DNA from 3 places in the Streptomyces sp. B5E4 genome. Region 2 is predicted to be linked to each of the others. Evidence: riboswitches for the same ligand, from Rfam matches in the RefSeq annotation. Region 2 holds a riboswitch; each other region holds the start of a gene.

Region 1 (4,135 bases), on a different contig from region 2:
GGCCCACACGCTGGTGTCCAGCCGGGTGCCCCACCAGCCGTCGAGGACGCCGCCGCGGCCGGTGAGCGCGAGGAACGCGGAGCCGACGACGACGGTGGGCATCACGAACGGCACGGTGACCAGGGCGCGCAGCAGTTGCTTGCCGGGGAAGTCGAAGCGGGCGAAGACGTACGCGGCGGGCAGCGCGAGGACGAGGGTGAGCCCCGTGGAGGCGGCGGCCTGCCAGAGCGTGAACCACAGGACGCCGAGGATGTCGGGGTCGCCGAGGACGTCGGGGATGCGGCCGAACTGCCAGCGGCCGCCCTCGCGCAGGCCGCGGGCGACGATGGCGCCGACGGGGTAGGCGAAGAAGACGGCGAAGAACGCGGCGGGGACGGCCATGAGCGCGAGCCGTCCGGCCGCCCCGCGTATCCGGCGGCGGCCGGCGCCCGTTCCCGTGTCTCCCCTGCCGCGTCCCGCGGCCCGGGTTACTTCACGACCAGCGAGGTCCACGTCTTGATCCACTGCTCCCGGTTGTCGTCGACGGTCGCCGGGTCGAGGGTGTGCGGGTCGGCGATCTCCTCGCCGTAGCGGGTGAAGACCTCGGGCAGTTCGGTGTTCTCCCGCACGGGGTGGACGAACATCTGCAGCGGCATGTCCTTCTGGAACCGCTCGCCGATGAGGAAGTCGATGAGGGCCTTGCCGCCTTCGGTGTTGCCGGCGTTGGCGAGCAGCCCGGCGAACTCGATCTGGCGGAAGCAGGTGCCGGTGGCCACGCCGGTGGTGGCTTCCTCGGGCTGCGATTCCATGTCGAGGACGGGCGGGCTGGAGGCGTACGAGACGACGAGCGGCTTGTCGCCCTTGCCGGCGCCGGAGAAGCGCTCGTAGTACGCCTGCTCCCAGCCGTCGACGACCTCGACGCCGTTGTCCCGCAGCCGGCTCCAGTAGTCCTCCCAGCCCTCGTCGCCGTACGCGTCGGCGGTGGCGAGGAGGAAGGCCAGGCCCGGGGAGGAGGTGGCGGCGTTCTCGGTGACGAGGAGGTCCCGGTAGCGGGGGTCGGCGAGGTCGTCGAAGGTCTGCGGCGGGTCGAGGTTCTTCTCCTCGAAGTACGCGCGGTCGTAGTTGACGCACACGTCGCCGTAGTCGACGGGGGTGACGCGGTGTTCGCCGGCGTCGAGCTGGAGTTCCCCGGGTATGCGGTCCAGCCCCTTCGCTTCGTACGGCGTGAAGATCCCGTTGTCGAGGCCGCGGGAGAGGAGGGTGTTGTCGATGCCGAAGAAGACGTCGCCCTGGGGGTTGTCCTTGGACAGGACGGCCTGGTTGACGGCGGAGCCGGCGTCCTTGCCCTTGAGGATGTCGACCGTGTACCCGGACTGTTTCTCGAACGCCTTGAGGACGTCGTCGGAGACGGCGAAGGAGTCGTGGGTGACGAGGGTGACGCTCTTGCCGTCCGGGCCTGACCCGGATCCGTCGCCGGAGTCCGAGCCGCAGGCGGCCAGGCCCAGGGCGAGGGACGCGGCCAAGGCGGTGGTGACGATGCGCTTCATCGGGCTGCTTTCGTGGCGGCGGGCAGCCCGGGCAGCAGCAGAGTCTCGACCGAACTTCCTACCCAGAATGACCTGGGCGAGGTTCGAGGGTCTGCGGCCTGGACGGTGCCGCACTCTCAGCGCTGCGAGCGCTCCCCTGTCGGTGTGTACAAATGAACGATATCAGGCTGGTGCGTCGGCCGCGGAGGCGGCGAGCTGCCCGCAGGCTCCTTCGATCTCCTGGCCGCGGGTGTCCCGTACGGTCACGGGCACGCCGTGGGCCTCCAGGGCGGCGACGAAGGCCCGCTCGTCCTCGGGCCGGGAGGCGGTCCACTTGGAGCCGGGCGTGGGGTTGAGCGGGATGAGGTTGACGTGCGCGCGGCGGCCCTTGAGGAGGCGGCCGAGGAGGTCGGCGCGCCAGGCCTGGTCGTTGATGTCCCTGATCAGCGCGTACTCGATGGAGACGCGGCGGCCGGAGCGGGCGGCGTACTCCCAGGCGGCGTCGAGGACCTCGCGGACCTGCCAGCGGGTGTTGACGGGCACGAGGGTGTCGCGCAGCTCGTCGTCGGGCGCGTGCAGGGAGACGGCGAGGCGGCACTTCAGGCCCTCGTCGGCGAAGCGGTGCATGGCGGGCACGAGGCCGACGGTGGAGACGGTGATGCCGCGCTGGGAGAGCCCGAGGCCCTCGGGCTCGGGGTCGGTGAGGCGGCGGATGGCGGACAGCACGCGGTTGTAGTTCGCCAGCGGCTCGCCCATGCCCATGAAGACGATGTTGGACAGCCGCGCGGGGCCTCCCCCGGAGCCTTCGGCCCGGGCGGTGCCCCCCGGGACCTCGCCGTCGCGCAGGGCGCGCATGCCGTCGACGATCTGGTGGACGATCTCGGCGGTGGACAGGTTGCGGGTCAGCCCGGCCTGGCCGGTGGCGCAGAACGGGCAGTTCATGCCGCACCCGGCCTGGGAGGAGATGCACATGGTGACGCGGTCGGGGTAGCGCATGAGCACCGACTCGACCAGCGTGCCGTCGAAGAGCCGCCACAGGGTCTTGCGGGTGGTGTCGCCGTCGCAGCTCAGATGCCGTACGACGGTCATCAGCTCGGGCAGCAGCCCTTCGGCGAGCTTCTCCCGGGACCCGGCCGGCACGTCGGTCCAGCCGGCCGGGTCGGTGGCGTAGCGCGCGAAGTAGTGGCGCGAGAGCTGCGTGGCACGAAACGGCTTCTCCCCCAGCTCGGCGACGGCGTCGCGGCGCTCGGCGGGGGTGAGGTCGGCTAGGTGCCGCGGCGGCTTCTTGGCACCACGGGGGACGGCGAAGGTGAGCTCTCCTGGCTTCGGCATAGCCGTACCAGTGTCGCAGACGGATTCACCCCCGCCCGCCTTAACCCCAAATGCCCGAATTCGCCCGCTCAAGCGCGCTGATGGGCGAGCCGTGGCCGTCGCCCACGGGGGCCGCCCCGCCGCCCGGCGACCCGTGGTCGTCGCCCATGGGCGCGACGCCCCAGTCGTGTTCCGCGGGTGCGGCCCTGTCGCTGCCCTGCCAGTCCAGGAGCGGCGCGACGGTGCCGCCGGGTGCGCCGGGGCCGTCGCCTGCCGCCGCCGTGGCGGTGCCCACCGCCACGCCCCCGGTCGCCAGCAGGGCCACCGCCGTCGCGCGCGCCGCCGTGTGCTTGATCCTCATCGAAATCCCCCTTGGGTCGCGGACATCCGCCACCACCGTGCCCACCCGCCCGGCGCGGCTCACAGATGTTTCGGCCCTCGCCGAAACCGCACAGGGGGAACGCGGCGGTCAGCCCCCGCCGACGAAGATCACCATCAGCAGCCACACGACCGGCGCCGTCGGCAGCAGCGAGTCCAGCCGGTCCATGATCCCACCGTGGCCGGGGAGCAGCGTGCCCATGTCCTTGATGCCGAGGTCGCGTTTGATCATCGATTCGGCGAGGTCCCCGAGCGTCGCGGAGGCGGCTGCGGCGGCGCCCAGCAGGAGGCCCTGCCACCAGCGGCCGTCGTCGATGAGCAGTTCCATGCACACCGCGCCCGCCGCCATCGCGAAGGCCAGCGCGCCGCCCAGCCCCTCGCGGGTCTTGCCGGGGCTGATGCGCGGGGCGAGTTTGTGGCGGCCGAACTTGTAGCCCACGGCGTACGCGCCGGTGTCGCTGATCACCGTGAGGATCAGGAACGTCAGCACCCGCTGCGGCCCGTCGTCGTCCGCGGCGAGCATCAGCGCGACGAAGCTCGCGAGGAAGGGCACGTAGAACGCGGCGAAGACGCCGGCGGTGACGTCGCGGAGGTAGTCCTCCGCGGGGCGCGTCAGCCGCCAGACGGGGACGGCGAGGGCGGTGAGCGCGAGTGCCGCCCCGGCGCCCTCGGCGCCGCGCGCGTACCCGGCGATGACCATGGCGATGCCGCCGAGCGCCAGCGGCACCAGCGGCGTGCGGATGCCGCGGCACTCCGCCAGCCGCGACGTCAGCTCCCACAGCCCGACCGCCACGGCGACGACGATGACGCCGAGGAAGAGCACTTTCACGACGAACAGCGTGGCCAGCACGATGGCGCCGAGGCCGAGCCCGACGCCTATGGCCGCGCCGAGGTCCCGGCCGCCGCGGCGCCGCTTGGGAGCGGGCGGCGGCGGGGCGGAG
Region 2 (4,135 bases):
GAGGGGGTCGGCGGCAGTGGGATCTGTGGTGTCTGTCACCCCTGCGGGGGCGGTGGCGGTGCTGTTCACGGTGGGTCAGCCTCCCTGGACCGGGGTCAGGATCTCGACGCGGTCGCCGTCGCCGAGGGTGGTGGTGGGCCAGCTCCCGCGCGGTACGACGTCCTCGTTGACGGCGGCGGCGACGCCGCGGGGCGCGCTGGTGAGGGTGGCGACGAGGGCGTCGAGGGTGAGGCCCGCGGCGATCCGGCGCGGTGCGCCGTTGACGGTGATGGTCGGGGAGTCGGTACGGGCGTCCGTACGGGTCTGCGTGGCGTCCTCGGTCATGCGTGCCGCCCTTCGTGCCGCTGGTGCGTGGTGCCGAACCGGGTGGCCGCGAACGGGCGGGCCACCTCGGGGAGTTCGCCGCCGGTGAGGACGGCGGCGAGCGCGTCGCCGGTGACCGGGGTGAGGAGCACCCCGTTGCGGTAGTGGCCGGTGGCCAGGTGCAGCCCCGCCAGGGCGGTGGGGCCCAGCAGCGGCGCGTTGTCGGGGGAGCCGGGGCGCAGCCCGGCGCCGGTCTCCACGAGCGGCAGCTCCGTCAGCCCGGGCAGCAGCTCGTGGGCGTCGCGCAGCAGCTCGTACACGCCGCCCGCGGTGACCGTGGTGTCCCAGCCCAGCTCCTCGCTGGTGGCGCCGACGACCAGCTCACCGCTCTCCCGCGGCACCAGGTACACGCTGCTGCCGCGCACCACGGCCCGTACCGTACGGGACAGGAAGGGCGTCCCGGCGCCGGGCATCCGCAGCCGCAGCACCTGCCCCTTCACCGGCCGCACCGGCGGCCGTACCGCCTCCGGCACCCCCACCAGGCCGCCGCTGCGGCTGCCCGCGGCGAGCACCGTCTGCCCGGCGGCGATCCGGGTGCCGTCCGCCAGCTCCGCGCCCGCCGCCCGCTCGTCCGCGCCCGCGCCCGCGCCGGCGATCCGCAGCCGGACCGCGAGGCTGCGGTGGAAGGCGACCCCGGCCCGCTCGCAGGCGGTGACCAGCGCCGCGGTCAGCAGCCGCGGGTCCGTCTGGTGGTCGCCGTCGACGCGCAGCCCGCCGCGTACTCCGGGCGCGAGCATGGGCTCCAGCCGGCGGCACTCGCTGCCGCTGAGCCACTGCGCGGAGAGCCCCAGCCGCTGCTGGAAGCCGTGCAGTTCGCGCAGTTGGGCGCGGTCGTCCGCGTCGAGGGCGACGGACAGCGCGCCGCAGCGGCGGTAGCCGATGTCCTGGCCGGACGCCTCCGCCAGCTCGGCCGCGAACGCCGGATAGCGCTCCGCGGCGGCCAGGTTGAGCGCCAGCAGCGCTTCCTCGCCGTAGTGCAGTTCGGTGACGGCGGCCAGCATCCCGGCCGCGACCTGCGCGGCGCCGCCGCCGGGGGCCGGGTCGGCGACGGCGGTGGCCAGCCCGCGGCGGGCCGCCTGCCAGGCGGTGACCAGGCCGATGACGCCGCCGCCGACGACGAGGACGTCGTAGGCGGCATCGGCCGTGCGCGGCGCGCCGGTTGGGCCCGCCGCCGGTGTCGTGGTGGGTTCTGTCGGGGGTGTGTCGCGTGGCTGCATGGGCGCGTTCGCCCCTCCCTTCGCCGGCATGACCCGGATCAGGTTCGTACGGTCGGGGGCCGCCAGCCCCCCTCTCAGCCCGGTGCGCCGGGCTCCCGCGAGTCTTCCCGGTCACCCTAACTCCGTACGCCCGGCCGCTGTAAGGGAGCCTCGCGAGCGGGCCCGGCACGAGCGGCGGGCGACGGGCGCGGCATAAAGTGATCGGTGTGACCGACGCCGAACCGGAGCGCGGCCCCGCCGGCCGGGCCGCCAGCCGCCCCAGCAGTGCCGCGGACCCCACCGCGGGCACCGTCGTCGTCGGCGCCGGCATGGCCGGCGTGCAGACCGCCGTGGCGCTGCGCGAGCAGGGCTACGCGGGCACCGTCACCCTCGTCGGCGCGGAGCCGCACGACCCGTACGACCGGCCGCCGCTGTCGAAGGCGGTGCTGCTGGGCAAGGCGGAGGGCTCGGCGTTCGAGGTGGACTTCGCGGAGTACGGCATCGGGCTCCGGCTGGGGCTGCACGCCGACCGGCTGGACACCGCGCGGCGGGTGCTGGAGACGGACGCCGGGCCCGTTCCGTACGGGAACCTGGTCCTCGCCACCGGCGCGGCGCCCGTCCCGCTGCCCGGTGCCCGGGCCGGCGCCACGCCCGGCGTGCACCTGCTGCGCACCCTCGACGACGCGGCGCGGCTGCGCGCGGTGCTCGTGCGGCGCAGCCGGATCCTGGTGGTCGGCGCGGGCTGGATCGGCGCGGAGCTGACCACCGCGGCGCGCGAGCAGGGCTGCGAGGTGACGGTCGTGGAGGCCGCGGGGCATCCGCTGGCGGCCGCGCTGCCCGCGGCGGTCGCGGCGCCGATGGCCACGTGGTACGAGGAGAGCGGTGCCCGGCTGCTGACGGGGCGCCGGGTGGAGCGCGTCGAGAGCCCGGGCGAGGAGGGGCCGGTCGCGGTGGTCCTCGACGACGGCACGGAGCTGACCGCCGACGCCGTCGTCGTCGGCATCGGCGCCCACCCGGCCACGGCCTGGCTCGCCGGCTCCGGCGTCGAGCTGGGTGACGACGGGGCGGTGCGGGCCGACGAGCGGCTGCGTACGAACGTGCCCGGGGTCTGGGCCGTCGGCGACTGCGCGTCCTTCCCGTCCGCGCGCTACGGTGAGCGGCTGCTGATCCACCACTGGGACAACGCCCTCCAGGGCCCGACGACGGTCGCGGCGGACATCGCGGGGGCGCCGGGCGGGGTGTACGACCCGGTGCCGTATTTCTGGTCCGAGCAGTTCGGCCGCTTCGTGCAGTACGTCGGCCACCACACGGACGGCGACGAGCTGCTGTGGCGCGGCGACCCGCAGGGTTCCTCGTGGTCGGTGTGCTGGCTGCGCGCCGGCCGGCTCATCGCGCTGTTGGCCGTCGGCCGGCCGCGGGACCTCACCCAGGGGCGCAAGCTGATCCATGCCGGCGCCGCGCTGGACCGCGAGCGGGCCGCCGACGCGGCCGTACCGCTGAAATCAGCCGTGCTGTGATGTCCGCGGCGCGCCGAGCACCGCGCCGCTTTCCCCGAATCCGGGGATACTTCGCGGTGATATGCCTCCCTTTGGCGCTGCCCTGTACCGACAGGCCGCCCGAGATGGCAGGCTGGGGGGGTGACCGAGATTGATGCGAAGATCGATGCTCTCGTCCCCTCCTGGCTCACCCTTCCCGACATCGCGGAGAAGCTCGACGTCGAGGTGACCCGCGTGCGGCAGTTGGTCAGGGAAGGCCAGCTGATCGCGGTGCGGCGGGGTGAGAACAAGACGCTGCAGGTGCCCGCCGAGTTCATCGGCGAGGGGAAGGTCGTCAAGGGCCTCACCGGCACCCTGACGCTGCTCAAGGACGACGGCTTCAGCGACGCGGAGGCGCTGGAGTGGCTGTTCACCCCCGACCCCTCGCTCCCGGGGACTCCCGCGCAGGCGCTGCGCGAGAACCGCGGGACGGAGGTCAAGCGCAGGGCGCAGGCACTGGCTGTGTAACCTCGCGGGGCCGGGCGCGCACCCGCGGGTCCGGCCCCGCGACCGTACGAGACCGTACGAGGGGGGAGCGCCGTATGACGGCCGGAACCGCCGCCGGTGCCACCGTGGACGCCCGCGCACGGCTCGGCGCCGCGCAGCTCTATCTGTGCACGGACGCCCGTACCCGCCAGGGCGACCTGCCCGAGTTCCTGGACGCCGTGCTGGCCGCCGGCGTGGACATCGTCCAACTGCGCGACAAGGGCATGGAGGCGCGCGAGGAGCTGGCGCACCTGGAGGTGTTCGCCGACGCCTGCCGCCGGCACGGCCGGCTGCTCGCGGTCAACGACCGCGCCGACGTGGCGCACGCCGCCGGCGCCGACGTGCTGCACCTGGGCCAGGGCGACCTGCCCGTGCCCGCCGCCCGCGCCCTCCTGGGTGCCGGGCCGAACGACGTGCTGATCGGCCGCTCCACCCACGCCGAGGCGGAGACCCGGGCCGCGGCCGAGGAGCCAGGCGTCGACTACTTCTGCACCGGCCCGTGCTGGCCCACCCCCACCAAGGCCGGACGCCCCGCGGCCGGCCTCGGTCTCGTCC
Region 3 (4,135 bases), on a different contig from region 2:
ATCTCCTCGGCGCTCAGCTCCACCGAGTCGTCGGAGCCGAAGCGTTCCGTGATGCTCCTGCTGATCTTCATCGAGCAGAATTTAGGGCCGCACATCGAGCAGAAGTGCGCCGTCTTCGCCGGCTCCGCCGGCAGTGTGGCGTCGTGGAACTCGCGGGCCGTGTCCGGGTCGAGGGCCAGGTTGAACTGGTCCTCCCAGCGGAACTCGAAGCGGGCGTCCGACAGGGCGTCGTCCCAGTCCTGGGCGCCCGGGTGGCCCTTGGCGAGGTCCGCGGCGTGGGCGGCGATCTTGTACGTGATCACGCCGGTCTTGACGTCGTCGCGGTCCGGGAGGCCCAGGTGTTCCTTCGGCGTGACGTAGCAGAGCATCGCCGTGCCCCACCAGGCGATCATCGCCGCGCCGATGCCGGAGGTGATGTGGTCGTAGGCCGGCGCGATGTCGGTGGCCAGGGGGCCGAGCGTGTAGAACGGGGCTTCTTCGCAGATCTCCTGCTGGAGGTCCACGTTCTCCTTGATCTTGTGCATCGGGACGTGTCCCGGGCCCTCGATCATGGTCTGCACGCCGTGGGACTTCGCGATCCGGTTCAGCTCGCCGAGCGTGCGCAGCTCCGCGAACTGCGCCTCGTCGTTGGCGTCCGCGATCGAGCCGGGCCGCAGGCCGTCGCCGAGGGAGAACGTCACGTCGTACGAGGCGAGGATCTCGCACAGCTCGTCGAAGTGGGTGTAGAGGAACGACTCCTGGTGGTGGGCCAGGCACCAGGCGGCCATGATGGAGCCGCCGCGGGAGACGATGCCCGTCTTGCGGCGGGCGGTGAGCGGGACGTAGCGCAGCAGGACGCCGGCGTGGACGGTCATGTAGTCGACGCCCTGCTCGCACTGTTCGAGGACGGTGTCCTTGTAGACGTCCCAGCTCAGTTCCTCGGCCCGGCCGTCGACCTTCTCCAGCGCCTGGTAGAGCGGCACGGTGCCGATGGGGACGGGGGAGTTGCGCAGGATCCACTCGCGGGTGGTGTGGATGTTGCGGCCGGTGGACAGGTCCATGACCGTGTCGGCGCCCCAGCGGGTGGCCCACGTCATCTTCTCCACCTCCTTCTCGATGGAGGAGGTGACGGCCGAGTTGCCGATGTTGGCGTTGACCTTCACCAGGAAGTTCTTCCCGATGATCATCGGTTCGGACTCGGGGTGGTTGACGTTCGCGGGGAGCACGGCGCGGCCGGCCGCGATCTCGTCGCGGACGAAGGCGGGCTCGACGCGCTCGCGCAGTGCGACGAACTCCATCTCGGCGGTGATCTCCCCGCGTCTGGCGTACGCGAGTTGGGTGACCGCCGCGCCGCGGGCGCGCCGCGGCTGGCGCGGGCGGCCGGGGAAGACGGCGTCGAGGTTGCGCAGGCCGCCGCGGGGCGAGGTGTGTTTGAGGCCGTCGTCCTCGGGGCGGGGCGGGCGGCCCGGGTACTCCTCGGTGTCGCCGCGGGCGATGATCCAGTTGTCGCGCAGCGGGGTGAGCCCGCGGCGTACCTCGGTGTCGATGGTCGGGTCGGTGTACGGCCCGGACGTGTCGTACAGCGTCACGTCCTGGCCGTTCGTGAGGTGCACGCGCCGCACCGGGACCCTGATGTCGGGCCGTGCGGGGTGCTCGATGTGGTCCTTGTGCCAGCCGATCGCGGTGGATTCCGCCGACTTCGCGGAATCCGCGGACGCCGCGGACTTCGCGGAGTCCCCGGTGGCGGGCGTACGTGCATCCGAAACGGTCATGGAGACCCACTCCCTACGCCGGCATTACCCGGTAACAGGTTCGGCGGTCGGCGCAGCTTGGGTCCGGATCCGGATCCGTCAGCGCCCTCTCAGCCCGGTGCTCCGAGCTCCCGCGGTGTGCAGTTCGCCGACCACGCTAACCGCTGCACGCACCGGTACGAAAGAGGGCCCCGCGCCGCTCCTGCGATGATCGGGCCGTGACTGATTCGCACGGCCACGGCCACCACCACGGCCACGGCCATACCCACGGCGCCCAGGACCCGCCCGCCTCGCACCGGCTGCGTACGGTGATCGCCGCGGTGCTCGTCCCGTTCGCGCTGGCGGTGCTCGCCGGGCTGATCGCGCTGTGGCCGGGCGGTGAACCGGCGGGCGAGCGCAGCGGCATCGGCTTCGACCAGGAGCGGCAGCGGGCGAAGGTCACGAAGGTCGAGGAAGTGAAGTGCGCGGACGTGGGCGCGCAGATCCAGGAGCAGGGGCCGCCGGCCGGCGGTGGCGATCCGGACGAGCCGCGGCCGGACGAGGACGCGGTGTGCGAGCAGGCGACGATCGAGGTGACGTCGGGCAAGCACGCCGGGCGGACCTTCACGGAGATCGTCGCGCCGGATGCGTCCCGGCGGTACGACGTGGGGCAGGAACTCGTCGTCTCCTACTCGCCGAAGGCGCCGCGTGAGCTGCAGTACGCCGTCTCCGACGTGGTACGGACCGTGCCGATGGCGGCGCTGGCGCTGGTGTTCGCGGGGGCGGTGGTCCTCGTCGGGCGGATGCGCGGGCTGGCGGCGCTCGCGGCGCTGGCGGTGAGCTTCGCCATCCTGATCCTGTTCATTCTGCCGGCGATCCTCGACGGGTCGAATCCGCTGGTGGTGGCGGTGGTCGGCGGCAGCGCCATCATGCTGATCGCGCTCTATCTGTGTCACGGCTTCAACGCGCGTACGTCGGTGGCCGCCCTCGGCACGCTGACGTCGCTGCTGCTGATCGGGCTGCTGGGCTCGCTGTTCATCGGCTGGTCGAAACTGACCGGGAACACCGACGACTTCACCGGGCTCATCCACACCCAGTACCCGGACATCGACATGAGCGGGCTGCTGCTCGCGGGGGTGCTGATCGGGTCGCTCGGGGTGCTCGACGACGTGACGGTGACGCAGGCGTCCGCGGTATGGGAGCTGCGGCAGGCCGATCCGTCGGCGCCGTGGCGGAAGCTGTACGCGTCGGCGATGCGGATCGGGCGCGATCACATCGCGTCGGTGGTGAACACGCTGGTCCTGGCGTACGCGGGGGCGGCGCTGCCGCTGCTGCTGCTCTTCACGATCGCCGACCAGGGCGTCGGCACGGTGGCGACGAGCGAGTTCGTCGCCGAGGAGATCGTACGGACCCTCGTGGGCAGCATCGGGCTGGTCGCCTCGGTGCCGCTGACGACGGGGCTCGCGGCGCTCGTCGTCTCCGCCGACCGCCGCCACGGGGCGGGGCCGGTGCCGGGCGGGGGCACGGGACCGGGTGCCGGGATGGCACCGGGGCCGGGGACCGGCGTGGGACCGGGGCCGGGGACCGGCATGGGACCGGGACCGGGTGCCCCTGCAGGACCGGGAGCCGTTTCCGGGCCGGGTGCCTGGGCGGGCACGGGCTCCGGCGCTGCCGCGGCTCCTCCCGAGGGCCGCTCCCGCCGCCGGGGCGGCGGCGGACGGCGGCGCCGGAGGTAGCGCCGGAGACGAGGGGGCGGTCGGCTACCAGTCGTTCTTCGACGACGACGCGGTCATGAACTTCCGCACCAGGAAGATCGCACCGGCGATCAGCGCCGCGGCCAGCAGCACCTTGAAGAGCAGGCCGATGATGAAGCCGACCAGCGCCATGATCAGGCTGCCGAAGACCACCAGCACGATCGCCGGGATCAGCACCCACGTCACCCACCACGGCAGTCCCGCGGTGATCTCTTTCACGGACACGGTCATTCCTCCTCCGGTACGCCGGGGTTGTCCCGGTGCCTTCGATGCTAGGACGCCGCACGGGCGGATGGGAGTGCCCCCTGCCCCGGTCCACCCCGGAACGAACCCCGAGGCGACCCTGAGGGACTGATTCACGCCTCGGGTGGAGAGAAGACCACCAGAACCCGGAGATCCTCGGTGATGTGGTGGAAACGATGCGGCACGCCCGCGGGCACATAGACGACGCAGCCCCTGCCGACCTGCAGGGTTTCGTCGCCGACTGTGACGGAGCCGCGACCGCTCATGATCACGTAGACCTCGTCCTGGCGGTGGGGCTGCTGCGGATCGGGCGCTCCGGCGTCCAGCGCGTAGAGGCCCACCGACATGTTCCGCTCGCGCACGAACTGCAGGTACGCTCCGTCGTTCGCACGGCGCTCCGCCTCCAGATCGTCCAGCCGGAATGCCTTC

The links. A riboswitch is a leader RNA that binds a small molecule or an ion and turns the genes downstream of it on or off. The one in region 2 is predicted to bind thiamine pyrophosphate.
Region 1: it holds a riboswitch for thiamine pyrophosphate, as region 2 does, so the genes downstream of both, ABGA99_RS36315 (thiamine ABC transporter substrate-binding protein) here and thiO (glycine oxidase ThiO) in region 2, are expected to answer to the same signal.
Region 3: it holds a riboswitch for thiamine pyrophosphate, as region 2 does, so the genes downstream of both, thiC (phosphomethylpyrimidine synthase ThiC) here and thiO (glycine oxidase ThiO) in region 2, are expected to answer to the same signal.

Annotation. Positions count from the first base shown of each region.
Region 1 covers NZ_JBDPMI010000061.1:1,978-6,112, forward strand. The annotation lists gene ABGA99_RS36310 (iron ABC transporter permease) at 1-381, opposite strand, end outside; gene ABGA99_RS36315 (thiamine ABC transporter substrate-binding protein) at 468-1,526, opposite strand; TPP riboswitch at 1,564-1,674, opposite strand; gene rlmN (23S rRNA (adenine(2503)-C(2))-methyltransferase RlmN) at 1,689-2,837, opposite strand; gene ABGA99_RS36325 (hypothetical protein) at 2,878-3,177, opposite strand; gene ABGA99_RS36330 (phosphatidate cytidylyltransferase) at 3,286-4,135, opposite strand, start outside.
Region 2 covers NZ_JBDPMI010000005.1:151,937-156,071, forward strand. The annotation lists gene ABGA99_RS09450 (thiazole synthase) at 1-69, opposite strand, end outside; gene thiS (sulfur carrier protein ThiS) at 76-324, opposite strand; gene thiO (glycine oxidase ThiO) at 321-1,580, opposite strand; TPP riboswitch at 1,579-1,689, opposite strand; gene ABGA99_RS09465 (FAD-dependent oxidoreductase) at 1,778-3,076, shown strand; gene ABGA99_RS09470 (Rv2175c family DNA-binding protein) at 3,197-3,562, shown strand; gene thiE (thiamine phosphate synthase) at 3,637-4,135, shown strand, end outside.
Region 3 covers NZ_JBDPMI010000033.1:69,039-73,173, forward strand. The annotation lists gene thiC (phosphomethylpyrimidine synthase ThiC) at 1-1,751, opposite strand, end outside; TPP riboswitch at 1,744-1,875, opposite strand; gene ABGA99_RS30750 (YibE/F family protein) at 1,949-3,445, shown strand; gene ABGA99_RS30755 (DUF5326 family protein) at 3,470-3,682, opposite strand; gene ABGA99_RS30760 (cupin domain-containing protein) at 3,820-4,135, opposite strand, start outside.